3 regions of the Kitasatospora sp. NPDC056327 genome follow, and region 2 is predicted to be linked to each of the others. Evidence: riboswitches for the same ligand, from Rfam matches in the RefSeq annotation. Region 2 holds a riboswitch; each other region holds the start of a gene.
What was found. Region 2 has a riboswitch for cyclic di-AMP ahead of ACFCX4_RS33440 (transglycosylase family protein). Riboswitches for the same ligand answer to the same signal wherever they lie in the genome.
Positions count from the first base shown of each region.

Region 1: it holds a riboswitch for cyclic di-AMP, as region 2 does, so the genes downstream of both, ACFCX4_RS09540 (hypothetical protein) here and ACFCX4_RS33440 (transglycosylase family protein) in region 2, are expected to answer to the same signal.
Region 3: it holds a riboswitch for cyclic di-AMP, as region 2 does, so the genes downstream of both, ACFCX4_RS07650 (transglycosylase family protein) here and ACFCX4_RS33440 (transglycosylase family protein) in region 2, are expected to answer to the same signal.

Region 1 covers NZ_JBHJRC010000044.1:18,906-25,163, reverse strand. Annotated here, with positions in the region: gene ACFCX4_RS09550 (alpha/beta hydrolase) at 68-1,216, shown strand; gene ACFCX4_RS09545 (hypothetical protein) at 1,284-1,613, opposite strand; cyclic di-AMP (ydaO/yuaA leader) riboswitch at 2,014-2,139, shown strand; gene ACFCX4_RS09540 (hypothetical protein) at 2,142-3,458, shown strand; gene ACFCX4_RS09535 (hypothetical protein) at 3,489-4,154, opposite strand; gene ACFCX4_RS09530 (IclR family transcriptional regulator) at 4,372-5,169, opposite strand; partial or broken gene ACFCX4_RS09525 (amidohydrolase family protein) at 5,363-5,695, opposite strand; gene ACFCX4_RS09520 (helix-turn-helix domain-containing protein) at 5,694-6,074, opposite strand.
Region 2 covers NZ_JBHJRC010000385.1:630-6,882, reverse strand. Annotated here, with positions in the region: partial or broken gene ACFCX4_RS33445 (C4-dicarboxylate ABC transporter) at 1-271, shown strand, start outside; gene ACFCX4_RS33440 (transglycosylase family protein) at 582-1,859, opposite strand; cyclic di-AMP (ydaO/yuaA leader) riboswitch at 1,846-2,044, opposite strand; gene ACFCX4_RS33435 (hypothetical protein) at 2,887-3,804, opposite strand; gene ACFCX4_RS33430 (DUF397 domain-containing protein) at 4,320-4,583, shown strand; gene ACFCX4_RS33425 (ATP-binding protein) at 4,976-5,509, opposite strand; gene ACFCX4_RS33420 (helix-turn-helix domain-containing protein) at 5,923-6,253, shown strand, end outside.
Region 3 covers NZ_JBHJRC010000032.1:2,432-8,689, forward strand. Annotated here, with positions in the region: gene eno (phosphopyruvate hydratase) at 1-1,168, opposite strand, end outside; gene ACFCX4_RS07650 (transglycosylase family protein) at 1,495-2,421, opposite strand; cyclic di-AMP (ydaO/yuaA leader) riboswitch at 2,426-2,575, opposite strand; gene ACFCX4_RS07655 (cytochrome P450) at 2,826-4,124, opposite strand; gene ACFCX4_RS07660 (SDR family NAD(P)-dependent oxidoreductase) at 4,369-4,794, shown strand; gene ACFCX4_RS07665 (MazG family protein) at 4,853-5,890, opposite strand.

The DNA of each region.
Region 1 (6,258 bases), on a different contig from region 2:
GGGGCGGCCCTCCCGGGTGTCCTTCCCCCGGGGGCGGGGGAGTACGAGGCGTGGGAGCAAACACGACATGGGTCTGACGAGCCACAAGGTGCTGGCACTGACCGTCCTGATCGCCGTCGCGGCGATGGCCGCCACGGTCTGGCTGTGGCCGAGACTGTCGAGGCGCGGCTGGCGGGCGGTCCTCGGCCGGATCGGCGCCCTGCTCGCCACCCAGCTGACGGTGCTCGCCGCACTCGGTCTGGTTGCCAACAACTACTTCGCGTTCTACAGCAGTTGGGACGACCTGCTGGGCACCGGCGACAGCGGGCCGGTGGTCATCCAGAACAAGGTGGACGCCTCCGGCCGGCTGCGCGTGGAGACCATCGGGCACGCCGAGGTGCAGGGCGGCGGCGCGCTCGGCCGGGACCGCGAGAAGTCCGGCGAGATCCGCGAGGTCCGCATCGACGGCGCCACCACCCGGCTCTCCACCGACGGGTACGTGTACCTGCCGCCGCAGTACTTCCAGCCGGAGTACGAGCAGAAGCAGTTCCCGGTCCTGATCGTCAGCACCGGTTTCCCCGGCATCGCCAAGAACCTCGTCACCCGGCTGAACTACCCGGGCGCGGCACTCAGGCTCCTCCAGGAGGGGCGCATGCAGCCGACCGTGATGGTGCTGGTGCGCCCCTCGCCGGCGCTGCCGCAGGACACCGAGTGCGAGGACATCCCGGGCGGAGCGCAGTCCGAGACGTACTTCAGCAAGGACGTGCCCTCGGCGATCCAGGCGACCTACCGGGTCTCCGCCGATCCGAGGGCCTGGGCGTTCATGGGCAACTCGACCGGCGGCTACTGCGCCCTCAAGCTGGCGATGCGTCACCCGGAGGTCTACCCGACCGCCGTCTCGCTGTCCGGCTACTACCAGGCCGCCGAGGACCCGTCCACCGGTGACCTCTTCAAGGGCAGCGGCCAGCGGCGCAACGAGGCCGATCTGATGTGGCGGCTCAGGAACCTGCCGCAGCCCGGGATCTCCGTGCTGCTGGCCGGCACCAGGGAGGGCGACGGCCAGTACCGGCACGAGACCGAGGCGTTCGTGGCCGCCGTGCGCAGCCCGATGAAGGTGTCCTACAGCATGCTGGCCACCGGCGGGCACAACTTCGAGACCTGGAGCAAGCTGCTCCCGTCCTCGCTGGAGTGGATCTCCCAGCGCCTGGTCGTCCCGGGAGCCGGGCAGTCGGCCTGACCCCCGGGGCCGCCCCGGCCGGTGGACCCGGCCGGGCCCGGGCGGCAGGGCCCCCGGGCGCGGTCGCTCAGACCACCCGCTCCAGCGTGCCGGTGTGCAGCTCGCCGACCCGGCCGCCCTCGCCCTCGTACGTCCAGAACGCCCGGACCGTCATCCGGGCGAGGTCCATGACGTGGCTGACGGTGATGCCGCTGACCTCGGTCCAGCTCACGAAGTAGATCTGCGGACCGACCTCGGCGACGTGCAGGGTGACGTCCTCCCACTGGCCCGCCGACTCGCCCAGGCCCTCCCAGCGCAGCCGCTTGCCGTCGGCCGAGTAGGCGTTGCGGAAGGCCGCGCCGTTGTCGACCCGGAACAGGTAGGTGCGGCCGGCGAAGGCGGGCAGGGACACGGTCATGGCGGGACGGGTCTCCTCGTCTCTGGAGGCGGTGCTCGGTGCGGCCCGGACGGCTCCGGGCACGATGGATCCCCAACCTATCCGACCACCTCGCCCCGGCGGCGCACTTTCCCCGCCGGACCCGCCACCGTGGACGGCCCGCGACCCCGGCGGACGGTCCGGCGGGGACCCCGGGCGGTCCGGTGCCGTCCCAACGGATCGACTCCGCCGGACCGTTGATCATCGGCCGGGAGGGGGTGTGAGCTGCGCGACAACCTTCCCGGGGAAGTTGTCCGTGCTCGCACGGACTGCCTAGCCTGCAGAGACGTCCGCCACAGCGGACCCCGCCGTCGGGACGCCGAGTCCTGTCCACCCGCCGGCCGGCAACCGAGCACCACGGCGGACGGGAGCGGGGGACCCAGGTCAGTGCCCGCCCGTGCGCTCCGGCGCCCGGGCCGCGGCTAGGGGTGAAGCCGTTTCCCGACGGCCGGGCAACCTCAGCGCCCGAACCCGACAGCTCACCCCGCAGGCGTCGCAGAGGACCCTGCCATGACCACTGCCCCGCAGCAGCCCGCCCCGCCCGCCTCCGGCGAACCGGACGGCCCGGCCGCCCGCCGCGCGTTCGGCCGCCGGCCCGCCGCCCGCCACGCCCGGCCCTCCCGCCGCGGCCGCACCGCCGCCCTCGCCGCCACGGGGGCACTCGCCGTCACCGGTGCCGGACTGCTCGGCGGCGTGCCGGCCGTCACCGGTGCCCGGGCCGCCACTCTGCCGACCGTCACCCAGGACCGGCTCGCCCCGGCCACCATGGTCGCGGGCAAGGCGTCGACCGCCTCGCTCACCGTGCACTCCTCGGCCTGCTTCACGGCCAGGACGCTCGGAGTCGGGGTCCGCGACGCGGCCGGCCGCAACCTCGACTTCCCCGGCAGCACCGCCGACGCCCGGATCTGCCCCGGTGGTCTGACGGTCGCCACCGGTGCGCGGACGCTGCCGGCCGGCACGTACACCCAGTTCGGCTTCTGGCAGGACGCGGCGGGCGCCTGGCACAACCTGCCCTCCCGGGAGCTGGTGGTCTCCCCGGCCACGACCACCCCGACGCCCACCCCGACGCCCACGCCGACCCCCATCCCGACGCCGACGCCGACCCCCACGCCGACCCCCACCCCCGGCACCGGGATACCCGTCACCGGCAAGCAGCTGACCTGGTCCGAGGAGTTCAGCGGCCCGATCGCCTACGGGACCCGCTGGACCGGCGACCGCAGCAGCTCCTACCGCTACGGCAACCACAACCCGGACGACAACAAGCTCGACTGGCTGAACCGGAACAACGTCTCCGTCTCCGGCGGCGTCGCGACCTTCACCGCCAAGCCGGGCGCCAACACGCTGGAGAACGGCAAGCAGTCCTGGGACACCGGTCTGCTCACCACCGAGTACTCCGGCGAGGGCTTCCAGGTGAAGGCCGGCGACTACGCCGAGACCCGGGTCAGGCTCCCGGCCGGCACCGGCGCCTGGCCGGCCCTGTGGACCTGGAAGAACGGCAACGGGGAGATCGACTCCTTCGAGTACCACCCCGACAACCCGAACCTGCTGGAGCTGACCAACCACGTCAACCCGGGCCACCTCTACCACACCGACGCCAAGGCGATAGCCAAGGACGGCTGGGTCACCATCGGCACCCACTACGGCGCCGGCTCCGTCGACTGGTACGTCAACGGGGTCAAGGTGTACTCGGACGGCAAGGGCGTCGGCGCCGGCTGGTCCGCGTACCTGATCCTCAACCTGTCGCTGAGCGCGGGGAACTACCACCCCGCGCCCCAGGGCACCGCGCCGATCACCTTCGCCGCGGACTACCTCCGCGTCTACCGGTAACCGGCGCGTCCACCGGGCCGCGTCCGGCGCTCAGACCGCCGGGCGCGGCTCGGTCGTCTCGACGACCGCGATCTCGAACGGCTGGCGGTTGTTCTCCGGGTGCCGGTCGTCGGCGCTGCGCAGCGACACCCAGCCGCCGGTCAGCGTGCCGGGGGCCGGGAGCGACGCCGCCAGCCGGACCGGGATCAGCGCCGTCGCGCTGCGGTACTTCGGCAGGCCGGGCGGGAAGCTGCAGCGGACCCGGTGGCCGTCCTGGAAGGCGTAGCAGTTCTCGGGGAAGAACGGTTCTTCGGCGGTGACGCCGTCGGGCAGGGTGACCACCACGGTGAACGGCGAGGCGGTGGTGTCCGGGCCGAGGTTGCCGACGAAGGCGTGCACCGTGGTGGTGCCGCCGGGCGGGGCCGCGTCCGGGTCCAGCCGCACCACGTAGAGGTCGGAGTCCGACGGCAGGGCCGCCGCGGCCGGGTCGGCGGCCGGCCCGGGGGCCTGCGCGCCGGGGTCGGCGGCGGTCCCCGGACCGGCCGCGCCGGGATCCGCCGTGCCCGGCTCGGTCACCGGGTCCGTGACGGGCGGGACGACCGGCGTGCCGACCGGTGCCGGGGCGCCCGCCCCCGGTGCGGACGCCTGGCCGTCCGGTGGACAGTCCGTCGCCCACGCCTGCCCGGCGGCCAGTGCCACCACCGTGCCCCCAACCACCAGGGACCTACCGAAGATTCCTCGAACGGATCCGCTGCGGGCCATCGCCGCTCACCCTGCCCTCCGTGTCCGGCGCCCCGCGCCGTCGCGGGCCGCGTCCGCACCAGCGTGGCCGACCGCCCGGCCTGGACCGGGACAACCCGCCCTCGGGTGGCTCGAACGGACGAACGCCCACGGCCGGTCGGCCCGCCGTCGGGAGCGGCCGGTCACCGGGCCGTCAGGGGGCCAGGACCTGCCCGAGCCGGGCCGCGATCGCGTGCATCACCGGGACCAGGGAGGCCGTGCCGGCCTGCTCCTCCAGGGCCCGGATCCGGGCCTCCGGGCCGGAGACCGAGAGCGCCGTCGGGGCCGGCGCGCCCGGCACGGGGAGCGCGACGCAGCGCACGCCGATCTCCTGCTCCTGGTCGTCGACCATGAAGCCGTGCCCGCGCGCCCCGGCGAGCAGGCGCATCAGCTCCTGCGGGTCGGTCACGGTGTGCGGGGTGAGCGCGGGCAGCGGGCCCGGGCCGAGGACGGCGCGCGCCTCCTCCTCCGGCAGCTGCGCCAGCAGTGCCTTGCCGACACCGGTGCAGTGCGGCTGCACCCGGCGGCCGACCTCGGTGAACATCCGCATCGAGCGCCGTGACTGCACCTGGCCGACGTAGACCACCTCGCCGCCCTCCAGCACCGCCAGGTTGGCGGTCTCGCCGGTGGCCTCCATGAGCTCCGCCAGGTAGGGGCGGGCCCAGCTGCCGAGCAGCCGCCCCGCGGTCTCGCCGAGCCGGATCAGCCGGGGGCCGAGGGTGTACCTGCGTGTGCTGTCCTGGCGGACGTAGCCCTGCTGGACGAGGGTGCGGACCAGTCGGTGGATGGTCGGCATCGGCAGTCCGGAGGTGGTGGACAGCTCGCTGAGCGTCGCCACCCCGCCCGCGTCGGCCAGCGCTTCCAGCAGCTGGAAGGCGCGCTCGACGGACTGCACCCCGCCGCTCGAACGCTCGGTGGTCGGTCGCGCGGCGCTGTCGGAGGTCGGGGGCACCGGGGTTCCCTTCGCGGTCGGGGGAGGGACCGTCGGGGAGGCCGTACGCCCGCGAGCGCCCCGCCGGACCGCTGGAATTCTGCATCGCGGAAACGGGTCTCCACCTTACAGAATCGAACGTTCCGCTCAGTTGCCCCCGTCCGCCGGCCCCCGGCCCCGTCCGGCTCGGGTGTCCGGCGGCCCCGGCGGCCGGTCACGCCGCCCGGGCGGTCCGCTCCTCGTCGACCGTGGTCGGCCGCCCCGGCTCGACGACCGCGGTGCCGTTGACGAACAGCGCGGTCAGCGGCGGCAGCGCGCCGAGGGCCGGCGCGGCGACCGGGTCGGCGATCGAGGAGTGCGGCAGGCCGTCGGCCCTCCACGGCGCGACATCGGCGGGCTTGCCGGCCTCGACGGAGCCGATCTCGTCCTGCCGGCCGAGCACCCGGGTGCCGCCCGTGGAGCCCAGGCGCAGTGCCTGGCGGGCGGTGAGCGCGGCCGGCGAGCCGGGCAGCCGGTTGATCAGCAGGGCGTCGCGCAGTTCGGTGTCAGTCCGGCGTCGAACCGTTGCGGCGGTTCAGGTAGTTGTACACCGTGAAGCGGCTGACCCCGAGCGCCGCGGCGACCGTCTCGACGCCGTGGCGGACGGTGAAAGCGCCGCGCTCCTCCAGGAGCGCCACCACCAGCTGCTTCTCCGGGCGGGCCAGCTCGGCCAGCGGCCGGCCGCCGAACCGGCGGGCCGTCTCGGCCAGCAGGCGGTCCAGCGCGCTGCCGAGGTGCGGCAGCCGGACGGCCAGCGCCCGGGTGCCCTCCCACTCCAGCACGACGTCGTCGGGCCTCGCCTCGTCCAGCGGGACGGGCGTGGCGCCGATCGCGGCCAGCAACGGTCCGACGGCCGCGGCGAGCGGGTGCTCCGGCTGCCCGGTCACGGTGTACCGCCCGCCCCGGTCCCCGGCCCGCCGACCCGGAGCGGTCCGGTCACGGCGGCGAGTGCCGCGTCCGCCCCGGCCCGGCCCACGGTGCCGGTGGGGCCGGCCGGTCCCGCTTCGCCGGCCGGCCGGCGGGACGCCGCGGCGTGCGGCGGGAACGTGTCCGTTTCGAACGGCTCTGTCG
Region 2 (6,253 bases):
GCATCTCGGCCCCAACTGGTACGCCTGCGTCATGGGTACGGCGATCCTCGCCAACGCCGGCGCGACCCTCCCGTACCAGCTCCCCGGCCAACGCGTGGCCTGCCAGCTCGTCTGGGCGCTGTCCGCCGCCGCCCTCGCCGTCCTGCTCACCGCCCGCGCCGGGCACTGGCTCCACCACCGCGACCAGGCCCGCGCCCACCTGCTCGACCCTTCCGTCGCCCCCTTCTACGGCTGCGTCTCGATGGCCCTGCTGGCCGTCGGCGGCGTCACCGGTGCGGGTCTCGGTGCGCCGGCCCCGCTCCAGGTAGTCGCGGAGGATCAGTTCGACGGCGTCCTGCGGGCTCTTGGTGCCGGACAGCATCATCGCGTCGATCGCGAGGTTGGCGTCGAGCGAGACGGTGACCTGGGCCATGGTGACTCCTCCTCGGGTGCAGAGCAGCAGCATGCCCGCTGCGGCCCGCTTTGACCATGACCGTGCGGCGGCCGGGCCCCGGGGGCGGTCCGGCCACCGGGGCGGGGCCGGGCGTGCCGGTGCCCCGGTGAGCGGTCGCACGCTCCCCGGGGCACCGGGCGTTCCCGGATCAGACCCGGCCGGCGAAGTCCGGCGCCCAGTTGGCGACGGTCTGCAGGCGCACGCCCGAGCTCGGGTTGGCGGCCTCGACGTACTTGCCGTCGCCGATGTAGAGCGCGACGTGGTAGACGCCGGAGTCCTTGCCGTTGTTGGACCAGAACAGCAGGTCGCCGACCTTGAGGGCGTCCAGCGACACGTGGGTGGACGCGGCGGCCTGGTCGGCGGCGACGCGCGGGACGGAGACGCCCGCGGCGCGCAGCGCGGCCTGGGTGAGGCCGGAGCAGTCCCAGCCGCCGTTGCCGGTGCCGCCGTAGACGTAGGCCTGGCCGACCTTCGACTGGGCGAAGGAGACGGCGGCGGCCATGCCGCCGGTGGCGGTCGGCGCCGGCGCCGGGGTCTCGGCCTGGGCGGCGGGCTTCGTGGCCGGCTTCGTGGCCGGCTTGGCCGCGGACTCGGTGGCCGGGGTCCGGTCCGTGTCCTGCGCGCCGCCCCGGGCACGGTTGAACCAGTCGAAGCCCTGGCCCTGGGCGCGGTCGCCCAGGTCGAGGCGCTGGCCGGGGTAGATGGTGTGCGGGCCCTCGGTGAGGGTGGCCCGGTTGAGCTCGTACAGCCGCTCCCAGCCGCCCTGGACCTTGTTCCGGTCGGCGATGCCGGACAGCCAGTCGCCGGCGGCCACGGTGTAGTCCGCGGCGGCCCGGGAACCGGCCTGCTGACGGTGCTGCTGCCGGTCCTGGCCCCCGGTGGCGGCGTCGGCCGCGGCAGGCGCCTGGGCCTGGGCCTGCGGCTTCTCGGCGGGCTTGGCGGCGGGCTTCTCAGCGGGCTTGGCGGCAGGCGCCGGGGTCTGGGCGGGGGCCGGCTCGGCGGCGGTCGAGGTGTCCACGGCGGCCGGGGTGCCACCCTTGGTCAGGCCGGCCTTGACCGAGCAGACCGGCCAGGCGCCGGGGCCCTGGACGGCCAGGACCTTCTCGGCGACCGCGATCTGCTGGTCCTTGGTGGCGAGGTCGGCGCGCGCGGCGAACGCGGTGCCGCCGAAGCCGGCCCAGGTGGAGCCGGTGAACTGGAGACCGCCGTAGAAGCCGTTGCCGGTGTTGATGCTCCAGTTGCCGCCGCTCTCGCACTGGGCGACCTTGTCCCAGGTGGCGACGGTCGCGGCGGAGGCGGTGCCGGTGGTCAGGCAGGGAACGGTGAGGCCGATGCCCGCGACGCCGAGGGCGGCGATCGCGCGGCGGGTACGGCCGGACAGACGGGTGCCGTTGGTGGGCAGCATGAAGACGCGGTCCTCTCCCACGCCTGCGAGGTGAGCTGTCGGATTCGGGCCGGAGTTGCCCGGCCGCGCTGTGGACGCGGCTTCACCCCTAGCCCCGGGCCGGTCCGAGGACCGGTCCTGGGCGAACTACCTGTGGTTCCCCCGCTCCTGCCGTGGTGCATTGCACTTCCAGCACGCCCGACGGCAGGACTCGGCGTTGCGAACGAGCTGGGTCCGTGTGGCCACGAACGGGGAGCACGTTAAGCAGAGGCGGCTTCAAACCGCAAACATGTGTGACGCTCGTCACGGTTTACGGCTCGCGGGTCGATTGGTCGTCCTTCATGATCAGAAATGCCCGGCTTTCGGCAACGTCCTTCGCGGGCACCGCACCTGCCTGTGCCTCAGGGTGCGGGCGGGGCGTCGGGGCGGCCCGGTCGCACCGGGGGAGGCTCGCCCGCCGGCGGGCGCCGGTGGGCGGGCGGCCAAGCGATCGCCGGGCCAACGGGTCGAGTTGAGGTCATTGGGTGGTAAATCGGATCAGAACGGACATCTCGCCCGAAATATCTTCAATGCTCATCAGATGTCCTGAAGCGCCTCACCAGTTCGCCTCGGGCGCCGGCTGCGCGGCGACCGGCGGCGGGCGGATCAGTCGTGCGCGCGGCCCGGGTTCTCCGGTGAGTCCCGGAGGGCGACCCCGGCGACACCCGGTACCACCGCCCCGGGGGCGGGCGGAGCATCCGCTCGGCCCGCCCGGCTCGCCCGCAGGGAACGGCGGCTCCGTCGGCGTCTGCGGTCCCGTCACCATCCGGCCCGTCAGCGGAACCTCCGTCACCCCGCTCCGGCGCGGGCCCGCCCGGGTCCGCGCCCGCTACCGGGGCGTCAGCGGAGGGGGCGTCATCGCGGTGGCGGCGGAGGCGCCCGGCGGTGGGCGCCGCGGTGGGCACCCCGCCCGGCCGGCCGGAGCACCGTCGCCCGCCGGCTCGGGTCGCCGGACGCCGAAAGGGCCCGGAACGGTGCGTCCGTTCCGGGCCCCTTCGCGCGGTATCCCGCGCGGTCCTGGCAGGTGCCGTTACTGGGCGGCGTGCCGCCCGCCGGCCCGGGAGCCGCTCTCCTCGGCGTCGGTCTCCCCGGCGTCGGCGGGGTCGAAGGCCGGCAGCGCGGCCAGATAGGTGGAGGCGACCAGCTGGCCGACCGCCTGGTAGGCGCCCAGCGGTGCGGCCGACGGGCAGCCCGACTCCTCGGCGGCCGCGGCGAGCAGCTCCGCGTCCGCCTCGGGGCCGATCACCAGCGGGGCCAACGCCGGGTTCTGGGCACCCATCTCCTTGAGGTGGGCGACGGCGTCGGCGACCGAGCCGGGCACGTCCAGCGCGGCGGGGACGACCGGCACGGCGAGCCGGGCGGCCAGCAGCATGCCGGTGATGCCGGCGGCGTCGGCCGCGGCCTTACCGCCGGCGGTGGTGAGCACCACGCCGTCGGCGGCGGTCGCGATGGCGAACAGCCGGGCCCGGTCGGCGCGGGCCAGTCCGGCCTCGGAGAGGCGGACGTGGACGCCCTCGGCGAGCAGCGGGTGCGGGCCCAGCGCGTCGGTGACGGGCGCGCCGTACTCGGCGGCGAGCTCGTGCAGGGCGGGGAGGAAGTCGTGCGGCCCGGGCACCAGCGGCACCACGACCGGCGCGGGCAGGCCCGCCTCGGCGGCCTCGGCCAGCAGTTCGGCGACGGTGCGCTCGCCGTGGTTCCCGCCGTCGGCGTCGCCGGAGGGCAGGTATCCGGCTGCGGTCCGCACGCCGTTCTGCTCGCTGCGGACGATGGACAGCAGTTCCTCGACCACGGAGCGGGATTCCGGCCCGGCGGCCGCGGGGACGGCGAGCAGCAGGGCCGGGGAACCGGCCGGGATCTCGGGGCGCTCGGGACGGCGGTGGCGCCCCCGCGCACGGGAGCCTGGAGTGCGGACGGGCAGTGGCGCGCCCGGGATGGCTGCGGTGCTCATGGCGGAGATCGTAGGACATCGCCCCGCCCGGCCTGCAGTCGGCTGCCGTGCCGAGCGGGGCGGCAGCCCGCAAAAGCGGACATACCAGACGCCCGGTCGGCAGTTCGCCCGGCAGTGATGGGGATGCGCCGGAAGGGGTCTTGCGTTGCCGGGGTGGCGCGTGAGATGTCTCACAGCGCGCGGACGGTCTGACGGAGGGTCACGGGAGTGCGACTCCCGGCGTTCGAAGATCAACAATCGGCGGGTGGTCGCCTACGGGCGGTTAGCGACGGCTTGCCGATTCAGTCTGCTATGTCCGCTTACGTACCGTCAGGTGGGTGCCTTGTGAAGAGTTCCGGTTCGGTGTCGAAAAGGCCGTGCACCTGCAACGTCCCGTGCTGATGCACGTGCACTGGAGCTATCATCACGTCAAGTGAGGCGGTGTGCCGGGCCGGTACGGGGCCGGCCCGGCCGTTCGGCCGTGGCCGGGGGCGCCGAGCTGAACGACCCACTCCGGAGCTCTTCGGGAGATTTCTATGCACGACACGCACAACACTTACGACCCGTTCGACACGTACAACGGGATGGCCGCCACCGACCTTGAGGGCGTGGTCTGGCAGAAGAGCCTGCACAGCAATTCGCAGGGGAACTGCGTCGAGTTCGCCGCCCTTCCGGGAGGCGACGTGGCGATGCGCAACTCGCGGTTCCCGGACGGTCCGGCGCTCATCTACACGCGCGCCGAGATCGCCGCACTGCTCCTGGGGGCCAAGGACGGGGAGTTCGACCACCTGGCGGTCTGACCGGTCGCCGGCTTCACCATCGGGGGGCCGTCGTGGGTGCTGACACCACGACGGCCTTTATTCGTGTCCGGGGCCGTTCCGCCGGACCGTTCGCCCCCGGACCGTCCGCTCCGGGTGTCCTGACTCCCGGGCCGGAGCGCCGGGGGTCCGGGTCCGTCCGGACGCCGGTGCCGCCGTCGCCGCTCCAGGAGGCCTCCGCCGTCCGCCGCCGTGCCGAGCCGCCGCACGCGGATCGGAGGGGCGCACCGCCGGGTGGCTGCCGGTGCCCGCTGCCCGAGGGCCGCCGGTCGCCATGTCCGGGGTGCTGATGCGTCGAAGTGCCGTTCGGTCCGGTGCCGGCCGGTGTTCCGCGGTGCGGTGGGTCCCGGAGGGGTGTCCCGCCGCGGCCGGGGTCAGGCCGAGCGCCGGTGCCGTCCGCCGAACTCGGCGACGGGGACCGGGACGGGTGCCGTCCGCTGTGCCTCCTCCGCCTCGAACAGCGCCCAGACGACCTTGCCGCCGCCCAGTGGGTGCCATCCCCAGGAGCGGCTGAACGAGTCGACCAGGTGCAGGCCCCGGCCGGACTCCGCCACGAAGTCCGCCTCCCGGGCCACCGGGCCGGTGCTGCTGGGATCGCTCACCGCGCAGACCACCTGGGGCGCACGGTGAACGAGGCTTATTCGGATCGGCAGCCGGCCCTCGGCCGCCGGGTGCATGGGAAAGTCGTAGTCGTCCGCCGCGGTGGGGCACGCGCCGATGGCGTGCCGCAGCGCGTTGGTCACCAGCTCCGAGGCCACCAGCGCGACGTCGTCGAAGAGCTCGCCCAGTCCCCAGCGCTGCAGGGCGGTCCTGGCGAAGTCGCGCGCGGTTCTTACGGCTTCATAGCGGGGAGCGAGCGTACAGGTGACCACATGGGGGTCGACTGCCAAAGCCGTTCCGGTGCTCATGAAGAGCTCCTCCCATAAGGGGGCGGACACGGCTGGACCCGCCGGGGTCATGCCGGTCACCTCCGACTCGCTCGGCCGCGCGGCCGCCCCTCGACCAGGCGCGCGCGCACGTGGCCCGGAGGCGCGGGGGCGCTGCCGGGCCGGTGCACGGAGTCGCGCGTGGGGTCGACGCGGAGCCCGCGGGATTGCCAGGGATGTGCAGGTGCACGTGCACCATCGTGCTCTGCGCTCACTGCAGATGCAAGAGTCGATTCACGTGCAGTCGTTCAAATGGCATATGCAAGCGCCGGATGCACGTGCATCCTGGTGTGCGGAGTGCAGAACTGATAGGAACATCCGTCAGTATCGGCACCGTGAGCGCTCATCTGATGGCAGACTGTGCGCTGTTTGCCCTAGGTGGAGGTTAGGACCGCATGACCACAGTTCAGCCGGGCGGCGGCTCGATGGTCCGCCGGATCCTCCTCGGCTCCCAGCTGCGCCGGCTCCGCGAGACGCGCGGCATCACCCGCGAGGACGCGGGCTACGCGATTCGCGCCTCCGAGTCCAAGATCAGCCGCATGGAACTCGGCCGGGTCAGCTTCAAGGAACGTGACGTCGCCGACCTGCTCAGCCTCTACGGCGTGGACGACGGCCTCGAACGCGAGGCGTTGCTCGGCCTGGTCCGGGAGGCGAACAAGTCGGGCTGGTGGCACAGCTTCAACGACGTACTGCCGGGGTGGTTCCAGACCTATGTCGGCCTGGAGG
Region 3 (6,258 bases), on a different contig from region 2:
GGGCGCCGGTCTTGATCTGGCCGCAGTTGGTGGCGACGGCGAGGTCGGCGATGGTGACGTCCTCGGTCTCGCCGGAGCGGTGCGACATCATGCAGCGGTAGCCGTTGCGCTGGGCCAGCTCGACGGCGTCCAGGGTCTCGGTCAGCGAGCCGATCTGGTTCACCTTCACCAGCAGCGCGTTGGCGGTGCCGGTCTCGATGCCGCGGGCCAGGCGGGCCGGGTTGGTGACGAACAGGTCGTCGCCGACCAGCTGGACCTTGTCGCCCAGCTTCTCGGTCATGGCCTTCCAGCCGTCCCAGTCCGACTCGTCCAGCGGGTCCTCGATGGAGACCAGCGGGTAGGCGGCGACCAGGCCGGCGTAGTACTCGATGAGCTCGGCGGAGGTGAGCGCCTTGCCCTCGAACTGGTAGGCGTCGTCCTCGAAGAACTCGGAGGCGGCGACGTCCAGAGCCAGCGCGATGTCCTTGCCGGGCACGTAGCCGGCCTTCTGGATGGCCTCGACGATGAGGTCCAGGGCCTCGCGGTTGGAGTCCAGGTTCGGGGCGAAGCCGCCCTCGTCGCCCAGACCGGTGGAGAGGCCGCGCTCCTTCAGCACGCCCTTGAGCGTGTGGTAGACCTCGACACCCCAGCGGACGGCCTCGGAGAAGGACTCCGCGCCGATCGGGGCGATCATGAACTCCTGGATGTCGACGTTGGAGTCCGCGTGCGAGCCGCCGTTGAGGATGTTCATCATCGGGACCGGCAGGACGTGCGCGTTCGGGCCGCCCAGGTAGCGGAACAGCGGCAGGTCGCTGGCCTCGGAGGCGGCGTGCGCGACGGCCAGCGAGACGCCCAGGATGGCGTTGGCGCCGAGCGAGGACTTGTCCGGGGTGGCGTCCAGGTCGAGCATGGCCTGGTCGATCAGGCGCTGCTCGGTGGCGTCGTAGCCGACCAGCTCCGGGCCGATCTGCTCGATGACGGCCAGCACGGCCTTCTCGACGCCCTTGCCGAAGTAGCGGTTCTTGTCGCCGTCGCGGAGCTCCAGCGCCTCGAACGCACCGGTGGAGGCACCCGACGGAACGGCGGCACGGCCGGTGCTGCCGTCGTCGAGGCCGACCTCGACCTCGACCGTGGGGTTGCCGCGCGAGTCGAGAATCTCACGGGCGACGACGACATCGATGGACGGCACGAGGCATCTCCTAGCGGAAGCAGGTTCGGCTGACGGTGGATGCCGGTCGGCCGGACGATTGCGGAGTCGTTACGACCAGAGCCTAACCGCACGGACTGTCCGGGCCACGTCGACCTCGGTTCCGTCTCAGCGTGTGGCCCGGTTACCCACCGGTAGTTCACCTGGTTGCCCGACCCGGGAGGCCCGGATGGGGACGAAGGGGACCGAACGCCGGCCGGCCGCACCCCGGGGGCGCGGCCGGCCGGGGCGCGGTACGGCCCTTCGGGGCGGCGGCCGATCGACCGGGAACGGCCCCTCGGGCGCGTCACGGGCCGGTCGGCGCGGCGTCAGGCGAGGGCCAGGACCTGGCCCGGGACGATCAGGTTCGGGTCGGTGCCGACGGTGCCGCGGTTGCCGTCGTACAGCGCCTGCCAGCCGCCCTGGACGTGCTGGGAGGCGGCGATCCCGGCGAGCGTGTCGCCGGACCGGACGGTGTAGCCCTGGCCGGCCTGCTGCTGCGCGGCGGCCGGGGCGGCGGCCTGGCCGGCGTACTGCTGGTAGACGTCCTGGTGGCTGGTCCAGTACCAGCCACCGTTGTTCTGGTACCAGAAGACCTTGGCGTCGGCGTCCCAGCCGGACTTGCCGGCGAACGACGGCGCCTGCTGCTGGGCCTGCGGGGCCGGTGCGGTCTGCGGCTTCGGGGCGGCGTGCTTCGGGGCGTACGGCTTGGCGGTCCGCTCCTGGGCGGCCTGCGGGGTCTGCGCCTTGGGGGCGGCGTGCTTCGGCGCGGCCGGCTTCGGGGCCTCCTGCTTCGGGGCCTCCTGCTGCGGCTGGGCCTGCGGCTTCGGAGCGGCCGGCTTGGCGTCCGTCGAGGTGTCGACCGCCGCCGGGGCGCCGCCCTTGGTCAGTCCGGCCTTCTTGGAGCAGACCGGCCAGGCACCCGGACCCTGCGAGGCGAGCACCTTCTCGGCGACCGAGATCTGCTGCGCCTTCGAGGCCTGGTTGGCCTGCGGCGCGAAGGCGTTGCCGCCGTACGCCTTCCAGGTGCTGGAGGTGAACTGCAGACCGCCGTAGAAGCCGTTGCCGGTGTTGATGCTCCAGTTGCCGCCGCTCTCGCACTGGGCGACCGAGTCCCAGGTGGAGACCGGGGCGGCGGAGGCGCCGGTGGCGCTCAGGATCGGCATCGCGAGTCCGACGCCGGCGACACCGGCGACGGCGATGGCCTTCTCGGCCTGGGTGCGACGACGGTGACGGCCAGTTCCAACGAACAGCATGAGACGTCCCTCTCCGCACGCCTGCGAGGTGAGCTGTCGGGTTCGGACCGGGAGGTGGCCCGGCCGCGCGGAGGCGGCTTCACCCCTAGCCGTGGGAGACGGCGCAAAACCTGGGTCCCCCGCCCCTGCCCAGGGTTCTGGTCGGTTTCCCGGAGCGCGACGGGCAGGACTCGGCGTTCCGCGCACGGGGCCCGCAGCAGCGGGCTCCCCGGAGACTAGACAGATCATCAGAGCAATCACAAGCTCATATCGCCGACATCACACGAACATCACGTCATGTGAATGATTGCCTACCAACCGAGGATGTTTGTCCGGATTGATGCGGGTTCATGACCCGTGAAACCGCAGGTCGGCGACGATCCGTCAGCGTGTCGCACGCCTTCCCCTGCTGCCGCCGATCACCGTCATCCGCCGTCCGGCCGGCCGTTCCCGTCGTTCGGAAGTGCCCCGGCGGGCAGTTTCTCCGGCGTGAATTCCACGGGAAGTTCACGAAGTCCACGCATGATCAGACCGCCGCGCCAGCGGAGCTCCTCCGGGCCCGCGGCGAGCCGCAGGTCCGGCAGCCGGGACAGCAGGGTGGTCAGCGCGGCCCGCCCCTCCAGCCGGGCCAGCGGGGCGCCGATGCAGTAGTGGATGCCGTGGCCGAAGCCCAGGTGCGGGTTGTCCGTCCGGGCCAGGTCCAGGGTGTTCTCGTCCGGGAACCGGGCCGGGTCCCGGTCCGCCGCCGCGAGCACCACCAGCACCGGGTCGCCGACCGGGATCGCCACCCCGCCGATGGTCAGCGGACTGGTCGCGAACCGCCAGGTGGCGAGCTCCACCGGTCCGTCGTAGCGCAGGAGTTCCTCGATCCCGGTCTCCAGCAGCGCGCTCTCGCCGCGCCCGATCGACTCCTGGAGCAGGGCGCGCTGCCCCGGGTTGCGCAGCAGCGCGTACACGCCGTTGCCGATCAGGTTGACCGTCGTCTCGAAACCGGCGAAGAGGAGGATGAAGGCCATCGCCGCGGCCTCGTTCCCGGTGAGGTGCTCCCCGTGGTCGCTGGCCCGGATCAGCCCGGAGATCAGGTCGTCGCCGGGGTCCGCCCGCTTGCGGTGGATCAGCTCCGCCAGGTAGGCCCGCATCCGCTTCACCGCGCGCCCCACGCCGCCGCGCTGACCGCCGCCGTGCCGGATCATCATCCCGGCCCAGTCCCGGAAGTCGTCCTGGTCCTCGGCCGGCACCCCGAGCAGGTCGCAGATCGCGTAGATGGGGAGCGGGAAGGCGAACTCGTGGATGAGGTCGGCGGAACCGCGGGCCGCGAACCCGTCGATCAGCCGGTCGGTCAACTGCTGCACCCTCGGCTCGAAGGCCGCCACCCGGCGCGGCGTGAACGCCTTCGACACCAGGCGGCGCAACCGGGTGTGGTCCGGCGGGTCGATGTTCAGCAGGTGCGTCATGAGGTCGGCCTGGCGCTCGCCCGGGATGCCGACCCGGCCGGTGCGGTGCGCCTGCTCGCTGTGGTGCACCGGGTTCTTGGAGAGCCTGCTGTCCGCGAGCGCCTGCCGGGCGTCCGCGTACCGAGTGACCAGCCACGCCTCCACCCCGCTCGGCAGGGTGGTCCGGTGCACCGGCTCGTGCTCGCGCAGCCACGCGTACGCCGGGTACGGATCGGCGGCGAACTCCCAGGTGAACAGGGGCGGACGGGCGGCGTCGGACTGAGCTGGCATGGGTCGACGGTATCCCGAGCGTGTCCCGGCCGGCGCACGGCGTGCTCGCGGGCGGCGGCGGCCCGCCGGCCGCGTGCCATGTACACGCAGGAGCGGCCGTGCGCAATGTCCGCCGGGCGCAACAGGCGTGAGCCTGGTCACCTGAGGGGTAATTCCTGTTGCGGAGGGTCAGGACCTGCCTACGATCCTCCGCAAGATGTCCGTGGGCGCCGGTGCGGAGCCGCCCACAGGGAGGAGCTGGACCATGCGGGTCACCGGGTCGGTCGTCGTGATCGCCGTCCTCGACGGCGGTTCGGGGGCGGGTCTCGCCCGCCGGTTCGCCGCGGAGGGGACCGTCGGGATGCTGATCGCCGACCAGCGGGTCGGGATCGCCGAGGACCTCGCCGCCGAGCTCGACCGGCGGGGCTGCCCCGTCGTCGGCGTCTGCGGCGACATCCGCCGCCCCAGCGACGTCGCCGCCCTGGTCGACACCGCCGAGAAGCACCTCGGCCCGATCGACCTGTTCTGCGTGGCCGGGCCGGACGGCGAGCGGGTCGTCTCCCTCGCCGAACTGCCCGACCACCTCGACCTGGAACGGCTCGCCGAACTCGTCGCCCTGGTCGGCGAGGCGATCGGCGAGGTCGTCGTCCCGGTCCGGCGCCGTCCGGTGCCGGACGCCGCGGCGGCCTGACGGCCGGCCCCGGCGCGGGCTCCGCTGTGGCCCGGGCCACGTCACGGCGCGGGCCACGTCACGGCGCGGGCTTCAGGCCCTCCGCGGCGCGCACCGCGTCCCGGTAGCCGCGCGCCGCGGCCCGCAGCGCGGCGTCGACGTCCACCCCGGCGTCGTGCGCGCGCTGCGCCAGCGCCAGCAGCAGCCGGCCCGCCGACTCCGCCGTGAGCTCGGCGGGCAGCTCGTAGGGCTCGTCCGGCACCCCGGTGAACCCGGCCCGCCGCACCCGTGACACCAGCTTCGCCGCGTGGGCGAGCGAGGGCAGCCCGGCCGGCACGCCGTCCAGCACCGACTCGCGGTCCGACTTCTCGGCCGCCTTGAGCGCCTCCCAGTTGGCCTCCACCTCGGCCGCGCCGTTCGCCTCGGCGTCCCCGAACACGTGCGGGTGCCGGTACATCAGCTTGTCGACGATGTCGCCCGCCACGTCGTCGATCGTGAAGGCGTCGGTGGGGTGCTCCTCGGCGATCCGGGAGTGGAAGAAGACCTGGAGCAGGACGTCGCCCAGCTCCTCGCGGAGCGTGTCGCGGTCCCCCTCCTCGATCGCCTCGACCAGCTCGTAGGCCTCCTCGACCAGGTACTTCACCAGGCTGGCGTGGGTCTGCTCGGCGTCCCACGGGCAGCCGCCCGGCGAGCGGAGGCGGTCCATCACGGAGACCAGGTCCAGCAGGCGGGCGCCCGGCAGGTCGTAGGAGCCGGGGAGCACCTCGATCTCCGGGACCTCGCCCGCGTGCTCGACCGCGAGGCGGGCCAGCGCGTCGGTCAGCCCCGGATCGCCGTCCGGGCTGCCCAGCCAAACCGTCGGAGCGGGCGCGGCGGCGGTTCCGGGGGTGGTCCCCGTCAGCAGCCGGGCCAGCGCGGGAGCGGAGCCGGGCGGCACGATCTCCACCTCGACTCCGGCCTGCCGCACGGCGGGCACCTGCGGGTGACCGGCGTCGGCGGCGAGCACCCGCCCGGCCGACCGCAGCGCCTCCCAGGCGGGCCAGGACAGCAGGCCGGGTGCCACCCGGTGGGTCGTGATGAGGAGGATCAGCTTGGTGCCCGGGGGATTCGTCGTCACCCTTCGAACCTACCCGCCCGCCCCACCCACCCGCCGCCGGGTTTCACCCCCGGACACCCGCCCCGGGCGCAGCAGGCCTCCGGCCTGCGCAGGGCCCCGGCCGCGCGGGAAGTCGGACCCGCGGACTTCCCGCACACGCGGACCCAGGGCTTGTCCGCCACCTCACCCACCGCCGGGCTCCAGCCCCCGACAACCGAACCCGGGCCACGAAGGGCATCGCGCCGTACAGGAGGTCGAGCCCGTCGACTTCCCACGGAGGCAGGCCGCCCGGGCCCGGCCGACACCTCCCCACCTCGCTCCACCGGGCCCCCCAGGACACAACGCACGAGTCGCCGGGCCCATCGACTTCCGGCGCCGGCCGACGCGAG